2 regions of the Roseateles cavernae genome follow, and region 2 is predicted to be linked to the other one. Evidence: riboswitches for the same ligand, from Rfam matches in the RefSeq annotation. Region 2 holds a riboswitch; the other holds the start of a gene.
What was found. A riboswitch is a leader RNA that binds a small molecule or an ion and turns the genes downstream of it on or off. The one in region 2 is predicted to bind thiamine pyrophosphate.
Positions count from the first base shown of each region.

Region 1: it holds a riboswitch for thiamine pyrophosphate, as region 2 does, so the genes downstream of both, ABGI63_RS09955 (TonB-dependent siderophore receptor) here and thiC (phosphomethylpyrimidine synthase ThiC) in region 2, are expected to answer to the same signal.

Region 1 covers NZ_JBDPLH010000002.1:656,034-661,983, forward strand. Annotated here, with positions in the region: gene ABGI63_RS09920 (leucine-rich repeat-containing protein kinase family protein) at 1-776, opposite strand, end outside; gene ABGI63_RS09925 (zinc ribbon domain-containing protein YjdM) at 792-1,136, opposite strand; gene ABGI63_RS09930 (glutaredoxin family protein) at 1,133-1,525, opposite strand; tRNA gene ABGI63_RS09935 (tRNA-Asn) at 1,588-1,663, opposite strand; tRNA gene ABGI63_RS09940 (tRNA-Asn) at 1,724-1,799, opposite strand; tRNA gene ABGI63_RS09945 (tRNA-Asn) at 1,860-1,935, opposite strand; tRNA gene ABGI63_RS09950 (tRNA-Asn) at 1,996-2,071, opposite strand; gene ABGI63_RS09955 (TonB-dependent siderophore receptor) at 2,108-4,246, opposite strand; TPP riboswitch at 4,320-4,421, opposite strand; gene ABGI63_RS09960 (NAD(P)/FAD-dependent oxidoreductase) at 4,471-5,544, opposite strand; gene fdxA (ferredoxin FdxA) at 5,571-5,894, opposite strand.
Region 2 covers NZ_JBDPLH010000003.1:44,554-50,503, reverse strand. Annotated here, with positions in the region: gene ABGI63_RS10860 (LysR family transcriptional regulator) at 1-323, shown strand, start outside; gene ABGI63_RS10855 (TonB family protein) at 331-1,056, opposite strand; TPP riboswitch at 1,211-1,346, shown strand; gene thiC (phosphomethylpyrimidine synthase ThiC) at 1,434-3,302, shown strand; gene ABGI63_RS10845 (FAD-dependent oxidoreductase) at 3,385-4,422, shown strand; gene thiS (sulfur carrier protein ThiS) at 4,419-4,622, shown strand; gene ABGI63_RS10835 (thiazole synthase) at 4,624-5,415, shown strand; gene ABGI63_RS10830 (PfkB family carbohydrate kinase) at 5,421-5,950, shown strand, end outside.

The DNA.
Region 1 (5,950 bases), on a different contig from region 2:
AGCATTGCCGCCGCCATCTCGCTGCGCGGCAGACCGTCGCTGGTGACCTCGCCCTTGAAGATCTTGACGGCAAGCGGCGTGCCGCAGCCCAGCCGCTCGGCGCGATGGATCACGCCGGAGGCGCCCTCGCCGAGTTGCTCGTGCAGGCGCAGCTCGTGCCAGGGTATGGTGGTCAGCGGTGCCTGCGCCAACCTGGCCTGTTCCAGGGCTTCGCAAAAAGGATTGCCTGCATAGGCCAGCCAGCTGAGCCTGGGCAGTGTCAGCAGCCAGTCGGGCAGGGCCGCCAGCCGGTTGGCCGAGATGCGCAGCAGTTCGAGCCCGGTGCAGGCGGCCATGTCGGCCGGCAGCGCGCGCAGGCGATTGCCCGCCAGCGCCAGCTTCTGCAGCCGGCCGCAGCGGCCGATCGCGGCGGGCAGGGCCTCGATCTCGTTGTCGGTCAGGATCAGCCAGCGCAGCCGCGCGGGCAGGGCCTCGGCCGGCACCTGGCGGATCTGGTTGCTCTTGAAGCCCACCATCTCCAGCTGGGCGCAGCGGCCCAGCACCGCCGGCAGCGCGGTGAAGCAGTTGTTCGAGCAGAAGATGATGCGCAGCCGGTGCAGGCGGGGCAAGTCGTCGGGCAGGCTGGCCAGCCGGTTGCCGGACAGATCGAGCACTTCCAGCGTCTCGGCCAGCTCGAAGATCTCGCGGGGAAATTCGCTGAGGCCCTCGCGCAGTGTCAGCCGGCGCGCGCCGGCGAGGGTGCCGGCGCGCAGATGTTCAAGAGTATGGGTGTTCATCGATGCTGCCGGCGCTCAGGCCTTCTTGACGAATTCCGACTTCAGTCCCATCGCGCCGATGCCGTCGATCTTGCAGTCGATGTCGTGATCGCCGTCGGCCAGGCGGATGTTTCTGACCTTGGTGCCGACCTTGACGACCAGGGACGAGCCCTTGATCTTCAGGTCCTTGATCACCGTGACGGTGTCGCCGTCCTTCAGCTCCTTGCCCACGGCGTCACGGATGATGCGCACTTCTTCAGTCACCGCGGGCTCCGAACCTTGAGCCGACCATTCGTGGCCGCACTCCGGGCAGACGAGCATGGATCCATCTTCGTAGGTGAATGCGGATTGGCACTGCGGGCAGTTCGGCAGGGCGCTCATGCCGCAAAGCGCCCGCGCAGATAGGCAATGATGGCGCCCGATTCGCTCAGCCATTGCACGGTGCCGCTGGCGTCGTCAGTGATCTTCAGGCAGGGCACCTTGCTTGCTCCCGAGCCTTGCTGCAGGGCGGTGCGATGCTGGGCTTCATGCTGGGCGTCCAGGCGCTGGATCGGCAGGGCCAGGCGATGCATCTCCTGGCGGACCTTGATGCAGAAGGGGCAGGTCGTGAACTGATAGAGCGCCAGGTTGTCGCACTGGCGATCGACCTCGGTCTGTTGCTCGGCGGGCCGCTGCAGGGGAGCCGGGCGGGACAGGCGCTCCTTGAGCAGCATGACCGGGCCGAGCAGGGTGCGCAGGGTTCTGAAGAAGAGTCGGATGAGGGGCTTCATGGCGGAGTGTGACTGGGCAAGAAAAAAGCCCCACACGCTTTCACATGCAGGGCTTCAATATTTGGCTCCTCGACCTGGGCTCGAACCAGGGACCTACGGATTAACAGTCCGGCGCTCTACCGACTGAGCTATCGAGGACTTGTTCGGTATGTTCTTCTTGTTTGTCGCGGTGGATCAGTACCACGGCGGCTGAAATTCTGGCTCCTCGACCTGGGCTCGAACCAGGGACCTACGGATTAACAGTCCGGCGCTCTACCGACTGAGCTATCGAGGAATTGTTCGGTATGTTCTTCTTGTTTGTCGCCGTGGATCCGTACCACGGCGGCTGAAATTCTGGCTCCTCGACCTGGGCTCGAACCAGGGACCTACGGATTAACAGTCCGGCGCTCTACCGACGGAGCTATCGAGGAATTGTTCGGTAGGTTCTTCTTGTTTGTCGCGGTGGATCAGTACCACGGCGGCTGAAATTCTGGCTCCTCGACCTGGACTCGAACCAGGGACCTACGGAGTAACAGTCCGGCGCTCTACCGACTGAGCTATCGAGGAACAGAGCCTTGCATTATAGACCGGATTTTTTAGGCTTTACAAGCTGAGTTCCAAACTTGCGCGCCAGGTGCGGGGCGCGAGTGGGTACAAGTACACATGGCCGTATTGGAAGGGGGACTCCTTCCAGGCCCGGCGATTGCTGGCGTTGTCGACGCCGACTCGCCAGATCAGCAGCTGATTGCCCAGGCTGTGCTCGTAGCGCGCCCCCAGATCCAGACGGGTCCAGCTCGGGATGCTGAGGCTGTTGTCGGGCAGCACGGCGCGTGCGCCTTCATACACCAGGCCGGCTTGCAGCTGCAGGCCGGGCAGGCCGAGGCTCTGCCGCGCTTGCAGCTTCAGCGAGCGCTCGGCCACATTGGCGGGCTTCAGGCCGTTGAGACTGGGGTCGGCGCTGCCCTGGCGGCGCGCGCGCAGCTTCATCGCGCTGGCCAGCAGGCCGCCGCCGCGCCATTTCAAGTCGGCTTGCGCCTCGACGCCGCGATGGCGGGCTTCTCCATCGGCGACGCGCGTGCAGCTGTTGTCGTCGTCGCAGGCGCCGACATCGCGCCAGGCCGGGCGCTGGGTGTCGAAGACATTGATGCCCCAATCCACCGTGTTGCTGCCAGCCTTGAAACCGATCTCGAACTGCTCGCTCTTCAGCGCCGGCAGGGCCTGGCCGGCATTGGTGTAGCGGCTGCGGTTGGGCGTGACCTCGGACTCGACGCCTTCACCCCAGCTGGCATAGACCATGTGCTGGCTGGAAAGCGCATAGCTCAGGCCCAGCCAGGGCGTGGTGAAGCTCTGGCTGTAGTGGGTGGGGCGCGAGCCATCGGTGCGCACGCTGTCGCGCGTCAACCGGGTGTGGCGCAGACCCAGCCAGGCCTGCCACTGGGCGCCGAGCTGTATCGTGTCGCGCAGATAGAACTCGCGGCTGCGCTCGTCGCGCCCGGTGTTCTCGTCGGTCAGGCTGGGGTCGGCGCCGACCTGGGTCTTGCCGTCTATCGTGCCGACGCCGACGAGGTTGTAGGCCTGACGTTGGAAGCGGCTCTCGAAGCGGCTCAACAACAGCCCGGTGCTCAGCTCATGGCGCAGGCCGGCGGCGATGAAGCGGCCTGCCAGCGACAAATCCAGCGCATCGCTGTCGCGGCGCTCGTTCTCGCTGCGGAAATCCCATACCGAGAAGCTGCCGTCCTCGGCATAGCGGTCGCAGGGTGCGCAGGCGTAAGTCAGCGGGTCGTATTTGCCCGAGGCATAGGCCAGCCGGTCATCGGTCTTCAGCCGCTGCAGCCCCAGATGGGCTTGCGCCTTCCAGTCCGCGTTCAGGCGCTGCTGCAGGCGCAGCGACGCATGGTGGTTGTCGAACACCACCGGCTGGCTCCAGGCCTGGTTGTTCAGATTGATGCGCGGGTCTATCGATTTCGCATCGGGCAGGCGCTCGCCGAGCAGGCTGAAGCCCGCCTGGCTGGGCTGGCTCTGCCGGTTCCATTCGAACTCGGCCTCCAGCAGCGTGTCGGGTGCCAGACGCCAGTCGCCGGCCAGCGCAACAGCCCGGCGCTCGCCCTTGGCGTCGCGCAATTGCGGACGCAGTTCGGCGGCGCTGGCATTGAGGCGCAGGCCGAAGACCTGAGCCTCGCCGAAGCGGCGGCTCAGGTCGACACCGGCCTCGACCGTGCCGCGCTCGCTGACGCTCAGCAGCAGGCTGCTCAGCGGCGCGGCGGTGGGCCGCTTGACGACCAGGTTCACCAGCCCGCCCGGCGCACTGGTGCCGGCCTGGATGCCCGAGCTGCCCTTGAGCACCTCGATGCTGCTTTTATTGGCCAGGCTGAGCGCGGTTTCGGCATTGATGGGCAGGCCGTCGCGGCGGTAGTTGAAGCGGTTGTCGAGGTCGAAGCCGCGGATCTTCAGATAAGAGACATAGCCCTGCGAGTTGTAGGCGTCGCCGATGCTGGCATCGAGTGCGGTGATGCCGGCCAGCGAGCTCAGGCCCAGGTCCAGCAGGCGCTCGCTGCCCAGCAAGGTGGCCTGGATCGGCAGCTTGGCGATGGGTGTGTCGCCAAAGCCGCCGATGCTGACGGGTGTGTCGGCCGAGCGGCCGCTGACCGAGACGGCGGGCAGGGCCTCGGACGCTTGTTGGGCATGGGCCAGCGTGCTGCACAGCAGCGCGGTGGCCAGGAGGGTCAGGTGTTGATGTGCCATCGGGACTGCAAGCGATGGCAGGTCGGCGTCACAGGAACGCACACGTCGGCAGGAGAAAGGAATGGTGGTCGACGGCGGCTCTTGCTTGCTTCCCTGCGCGAGGATTACCTCAATCAGGTTCAAAGGGACTTTCTCAGTCGGCTCATCTGGTGAGCCAACACCCCTAGCGAAGAGCTCCACAGCAAAGCCGTGGAGCGTGGCCGGATTGTAGCGGCGCCGCGTTCTCAGTCGAACACGGGGGATTCGACCCCCAGCACTTTGTGCAGCTTCGGGCTGGTGGTCGTGTACTGCAGATGGATGCGCTTGTCGGGGAAGACATAGGGCGCGGCTCCGAAGGCGGCCAGCGCGGCCTCGTGGAAGCCGGACAGGATCAGCTTCTTCTTGCCCGGATAGGTGTTGACGTCGCCCACCGCGAAGATGCCCGGCACGCTGGTCTCGAACTTCTCGGTGTCGACGACGATCTGCTTGCGCTCCAGCGCCAGGCCCCATTCGGCGATCGGGCCCAGCTTCGGGCTCAGGCCGAAGAAGGCCAGCACCTGGTCGCAGGGCACGATGCGGGTGACGCCGTCGGCGCCGGTGACCCGGGCGCCGGTCAGCGCGCCGCCTTCCTCGACCAGGCCGCTGACCTGGCCGACCAGGAACTGCATCTCCTGCGCCTCGCACAGCGCGCGCATCTTGGCCACGCTGGCCGGCGCGGCCTTGAAGCCGTCGCGCCGGTGCAAGAGGATCACGCTCTCCGCCTTGTGCGGGTTGCCGTCGGCATTGCCGGCGCAGAAGTTCAGCGCCCAGTCCAGCGCCGAATCACCGCCGCCGACCACCAGCAGGTGCTTGCCGGCAAACTGCTCCGGGCCGCGCACGCGGTAATGCAGCTGCGAGCCCTCGAAGGCCTCGGCGCCCTCGACCTTCAGGCTGCGCGGCTGGAAACTGCCAACGCCGCCGGCGATGAAGAGGGTCTTGCTCAGGAACTGCGTGCCCTTGGCGGTCGCGACGAAGAAGCGACCGTCCTCCTGCTTCTGCACCACCGTGACCTCCTGGCCCAGATGGAAGCTCGCGCCGAAGGGTTCGATCTGCTTGAGCAGGCTGTCGGTCAGCTCCTTGCCGGTGCACACGGGCACGGCCGGGATGTCATAGATCGGCTTGTCGGGATAGAGCTCGATGCATTGCCCGCCGGGATAGGCCAGCGAGTCGATGATGTGGGCCTTGATCTCCAGCAAGCCCAGCTCAAAGACCTGGAACAGGCCTACCGGGCCGGCACCGACGATGACGGCATCGGTCTCGATCACGGGCAGCGCTGTCATCACGGCGGCGTGCGGGCTCAACGGGCTCAGCGGATCAGCTCGGACAGCTTGTCCGTGCGATCTTTCCAGTCATCCGCATCGGGCAGGGCCGGCTTGCGCTTGGTGATGCTGGGCCAGTTCTTGGCCAGATCGGCGTTGATCTTGATCATGTGCTGCTGATTGCCCGGCACATCCTCCTCCGGCAGGATGGCATTGACCGGGCACTCCGGGATGCACACGGCGCAGTCGATGCACTCATCGGGGTCGATGGTCAGGAAGTTCGGGCCTTCGCGGAAGCAATCGACGGGGCAGACATCCACGCAATCGGTGTATTTGCAGCGGATGCAGGCTTCGGTAACGACGTGTGTCATGGGAAAACTCGGGTTTTTGAGGGCCAGGTGCCGGTCGGGCCTGGACGGCCCGGCGG
Region 2 (5,950 bases):
GCTCCGGCGAGCCCATGCCCTGGAGCCTGCGGCGCGGCAGCGAGGGCCTGGCGTGGCAAGGCGTGCCCGACAAGCGCAGCCTGGTCAACGCGCCCGATATGCTGCTGCGCCTGGCCTGCGCCGGCGTCGGCATCACGGCCGTGGGCGACCACTTCGCCCAGCCCTATGTCAGCCGCGGCGAACTGGTGCGCGTGCTGCCCGACTGGGAGCTGGAGCCGGCCGCCTGCTGGGCGGTCTTCCCCGGACGTCGGCTGATGCCGCTGCGCACCCGGGTCTTTATCGAAGCGATGGCCACGGCGCTGTCGGCCTGCCCGGGCCAGTGATGCTGCCTCACTCCGGAGGCCGGAAGCCGACCTCCACCGTGGCCACCCGGGTCTTGCTGATCGGCGCGAAACGCCAGCGCGCCACCGCCGCCAGCACGCTGGCGACCAGGCGCTGATTGCTGGACTTCAGCGCCTCGGGCGCCTGCACCGAGCCATCGGGCTTGACCTCGAACTGCACCAGCACCGAGCCGCTGCCGCGGCCACGCAGCAGCACCGCCGGGTACTCGGGCTCGACCCGCTCGATCAGCCGCAGCGGCTCTTCCGGTGGCTCGGGGGCAGGCGGCGCTGCCGCCAGCGCGGCGACGGCCGGGCTGGGCATGGCCGGGCTGGCAGCCTGCGCAGCGAGTGCCACCGCCTGGGTGGCAGGCTCGGGCGGGGCCGCGGTGGCCACGAGCGGCTGCTCGGGCCCGGGCATGGGCTCTGCTTGAGACTGCTGCGCCAGCGCCGGCCGCTCCGGCGGCGCTGACCTGACGGCGACGGGGGCCGTGGCCGGCCTTGCCGGCGCCTCGGCCGCCGGCGCCACTCTGGGCTTGGCCGGTGCCTTGTCGGCATGGAAGCGTATCCACTGGTAGACCTTGTCGGCATCGCGCTTGGCCCGCTCGGCCGCACTGAGTTTGGCCTTGGCCTCGAGATCGCCGAGATCCTGCGCCAGGCCGGGGCCGCCGCTCAGTGTCAATGCCATGGCGAGCCCGGCGAACACGCCGGCCCTGTGATGCCGCAAGCTGATCTTCATCCATCCCTCCCTGGTCTGGTGTGGACACTGCGGCAGGTCTTCTGGATCGCCGCCTGTGCGTCAAGCGCCCGAAGTGTAGGCAGCAAGCCCCCCCGAACAGGCTCCGGGTTTGCACCGACTCTTGCCAAACTGTTCACACCTGACCCTATACTGCGCGCCTGCTCCGGGGTGCCCTGCTGCGCTTGATTAAGAAGTCTTAATGAAGCGTCGGGCTGAGATGTGGTGGAAGCCATGGTCCCGCTGAACTTGATCCGGTTTGTACCGGCGTAAGAAGAGCCTGCTCGCCTCCCCATGCCCCGGGTGCGAGCCCTGCCCGCTTCGCGCGCCCGTCCCCAGCCGTTCCAAGACCAGTCTCCGGGGTTCACCTGGAGACCGTCATGAACAGCATCACCGAACCGACTGCGCTGGATCAGAGCATCGCGCTGAGCCGCGAACCCCTGCCCGCGTCGACCAAGATCTATCTGGCCGGCGAGCGCCATCCCGAGCTGCGCGTGCCGATGCGTGCGATCGCGCTGACGAACGGCGAGACCGTCACCGTCTACGACCCCTCCGGCCCCTACACCGACCCGGCCGCCGCCATCGACGTGCGGCGCGGCCTGCCCACGCCACGCGCCGCCTGGGTCGAGGCTAGACAGGACACCGAGGCCTACGAGGGCCGCCGCATCCAGCTGATCGACGACGGCCTGCGCGACCAGGCCCAGCAGCTCAAGCTGCACGAGATCAGCGCCGGCCTGCAGCGCACGCCGCGCCGCGCCAAAGGCGGCATCGGTGCGGGCACAAATGTCACGCAGCTGCACTACGCGCGCCGCGGCATCGTCACGCCGGAGATGGAGTTCGTCGCGATCCGCGAGAACCAGCGCCATGAATGGATGCGCGAGTACGAGGCCGACGCCGAGCGCGAGGCCCGGCTGAAGGGCCAGTCCTTCGGTGCCAGCATTCCCGAGCTGATCACGCCCGAGTTCGTGCGCGACGAGATCGCCCGTGGCCGCGCCATCATCCCGGCCAATATCAACCACACCGAGCTGGAGCCGATGGCGATCGGCCGCAACTTCCTGGTCAAGGTCAACGCCAATATCGGCAACTCGGCGGTCACCTCATCCATCGAGGAAGAGGTCGAGAAGATGGTCTGGGCCACGCGCTGGGGCGCCGACACGGTGATGGACCTCTCGACCGGCCGCAACATCCACACGACGCGCGACTGGATCGTGCGCAACAGCGCCGTGCCCATCGGCACCGTGCCCATCTACCAGGCGCTGGAGAAGGTCGGCGGCGTGGCCGACGACCTGACCTGGGCGCTGTTCCGCGACACCTTGATCGAGCAGGCCGAGCAGGGCGTCGACTACTTCACCATCCATGCCGGCGTGCGCCTGCCCTTCATCCCGATGACGGTCAAGCGCCGCACCGGCATCGTCTCGCGCGGCGGCTCCATCCTGGCCAAGTGGTGCATCGCCCACCATCAGGAGAATTTCCTCTACACGCATTTCGAGGAGATCTGCGAGATCATGAAGGCCTACGACGTCAGCTTCTCGCTGGGCGACGGCCTGCGGCCCGGCTCGCTGTCGGACGCCAACGACGAGGCCCAGTTCGCCGAACTGCGCACCCTGGGCGAGCTCACGAAGATCGCCTGGAAGCACGATGTGCAGACCATGATCGAGGGCCCGGGCCATGTGCCTATGCACCTGATCCAGGCGAACATGACCGAGCAGCTGAAGCACTGCGACGAGGCGCCGTTCTACACGCTGGGGCCGCTGACCACCGACATCGCGCCCGGCTACGACCACATCACCAGCGGCATCGGCGCCGCGATGATCGGCTGGTTCGGCTGCGCGATGCTCTGCTACGTCACGCCCAAGGAGCATCTGGGCCTGCCCGACCGCGACGATGTGAAGGCCGGCCTGATGGCCTACAAGATCGCGGCGCACGCGGCCGATATCGCCAAGGGCCACCCGGGCGCGCGCGCGCGCGACGACGCGCTGTCCAAGGCCCGTTTCGAGTTCCGCTGGACCGACCAGTTCAACCTCGGCCTGGACCCCGACACCGCGCGCGAGTTCCATGACGAGACCCTGCCCAAGGACAGTGCCAAGGTCGCGCACTTCTGCTCGATGTGCGGCCCGAAGTTCTGCTCGATGAAGATCACGCAGGAGGTTCGCGATTACGCCGCCGCCCAGCAGGGCATGGCCGACAAGAGCGCCGAGTTCAAGGCCCAGGGCAGCGAGCTCTACATCCCCATCAAGACCGTGCTCTGAAAATGAGGCCCCCACGCTCGCTTTGCTCGCTGCTCCCCGAGGGGGCGCAGGCCTCCCTTGGGGTGGCCCGGCGGGAGCCCTGATGGCACGCATCGCCATCGCCGGCGCCGGCCTGGCCGGCCGCCTGTTCGCCTGGGCGCTGGCGCGGGCGGGGCACAGCGTCGAGGTCTTCGACCCCGCGCTCGGCCCCGGACCCAGCTTCGACGGCCAGGGCGCGGCCGCCTTCACCGCCGCCGGCATGTTGAGCCCGCTGGCCGAGCAGGAGTGCGGCGGGGAGGCGATCGCCGCCCTCGGCTGGCAAAGCCTCGCTCTGTGGCCCGGCATCGTGGGCCGGCTCAAAGCACCGGTACGCCTCAGGGTGCAAGGCAGCCTGCTGCTGGCCCATCGCAGCGACCGGGGCACGGCGGCGCGGGCGCTGGCCCGCATGCCCGGTGCGCAGGACCTGAGCCCGGATCAGCAGCGCGCGCTGGAGCCGGCGCTCGCGCCGGGGCTGTGCGCCTGGCTGCTGCCCGGCGAGGGCCTGATCCACCCGGTCGAGGCAATGGCGGCCCTGCATGCCGAGGCGGCCGGCGTGGCCTGGCATTGGCAGCAGGCCGTGAGCGCGGTCGAACCTGGCCGCCTGCAACTGACCGGCGGCCGATATGTCCACGCCGACTGGGCCATAGACACGCGCGGCCTGGGCGGCCGGCCCGAGCTGCCGAGCCTGCGCGGCGTGCGCGGCGAGGTGGTGGCGCTGGCGCTGCCGGGCCACGGCTTGCAGCGCCCGCTACGTCTGCTGCACCCGCGCCACCGCGTCTATCTGGTGCCACGCAGCGAGCACGAGCTGATCGTCGGCGCCAGCGAGATCGAGAGCGAGGACCGCAGCCCGGTCAGCCTGCGCAGCGCGGTGGAGCTGATGGCGGCGGCCCACAGCGTGCTGCCGGCGCTGGCCGAGGCCCGCATCAGCCGGCTGGACCGCCACCTGCGCCCCGCCCTGCCCGACAACCTGCCGCACAGCCATCATGAGCCCGGCCTGCTGCGGCTGAACGGCCTGTACCGCCACGGTTGGCTGCTGGCCCCGGCGCTGGTGCAGCGCCTGCTGGGCGAAAGCGCTCTCGCTTCCCTGGAAACCACCCCATGATCACCATCCATCTGGACGAACAAGCGCTGCAGCTGCCGCCCGGCAGCACGCTGGCCGAGCTGCTGGTCCGACAGCAGCGCGCACCCGAGAGCGTGGCCACCGCCCGCAATGGCGAGTTTGTCGCCCGCGAGGCAAGACCTGGCACCGTGCTGAGCCACGGCGACCGTATCCTGCTCTTCAAACCGATTGTCGGAGGCTGATATGGATGATGTCTTGAGCATCGACGGCGTCGCACTGCGCAGCCGCCTCTTCCTCGGCACGGCCGGCTACCCCAGCCCGCAGGTCCTGCAGCACGCGATACTCGCCAGCGGCAGCATGCTGCTGACCGTGGGCCTGAAGCGCACCCTGCAGGCGGGCGACAACGGCGCGCTCGCGCAGGCCCTGGCGAGCGCCCAGGCCCAGGGCGCACGGCTGCTGCCGAACACCGCCGGCTGCCGCACGGCCCGCGAAGCGGTGCAGCTGGCGCAGATGGCGCGCGAGCTCTACGGCACGCACTGGATCAAGCTGGAGGTGGTCGGCGACGAGCTGAGCCTGCAGCCCGACCCCTTCGAGCTGCTCGCGGCCGCCACCGAGCTGGTGCGCGCGGGCTTCACCGTCTTCCCCTACTGCACCGAAGACCTGATCCTGGGCCGGCGCCTGCTGGACGCCGGCTGCGCCGTGCTGATGCCCTGGGGCGCGCCTATCGGTTCGGGCCAGGGGCTGATGAATCTGCAGGGCCTGCGCACGCTGCGCGAGCGCCTGCCCGAGGCGCTGCTGATCATCGATGCCGGCCTCGGCGCGCCCTCGCAGGCCGCGCAGGCGCTGGAGCTGGGCTTCGACGCCGTGCTGCTGAACAGCGCGGTGGCCCAGGCGCGCGATCCGGTGGTGATGGCCGAGGCCTTTCGCGATGCCGTGCGCGCGGGCCGCCAGGCCCGCCTCGCCGGGCTGATGGCACCGCAGGATTTCGCGGTGGCCAGCACGCCGGTCAGCGGCCACGCCTTCCTGCTGGGCTGAACGCCATGGACGAGCCTCTCTATCCCCACCCCAGCCTGTCCTCGCCCTGGATCCAGGCCGTCGACCCCGACACCGACCATACGCCGCCCTGGACGCAAGACCCGACCCCGCCGGTGATCTGGAGCGTGGCCGGCACCGACAGCGGCGGTGGCGCCGGCCTCGCGGCCGACACGCGCGCAGCGGCGGCGATGGGCGTGCATCTGTGCCCGGTGGTGGCGGCCGTCACCGCGCAGAACTCGCTCGGGGTACGGGCCGTGTTCCCGCTGCCCGGAGAGCAGCTGCAGGCCCAGCTGGAGGCGCTGGCCACCGACATGCCGCCGCGCGTCATCAAGACCGGCCTGCTGGCCAGCGTCGCGGCGGTGCGCTCGGTGGCCGAAACGATCGACGCGCTGCGGCGTGAGCACGGCTTTGTCGGCCTGGTGGTCGATCCGGTGCTGGGCGCCAGCGCCGGCGGCGCCAGCTTCGCCGACGAAGCGCTGATCGCCGCCTACCGGGAATGGCTGCTGCCCCGCGCGAGCCTGATCACGCCGAACCG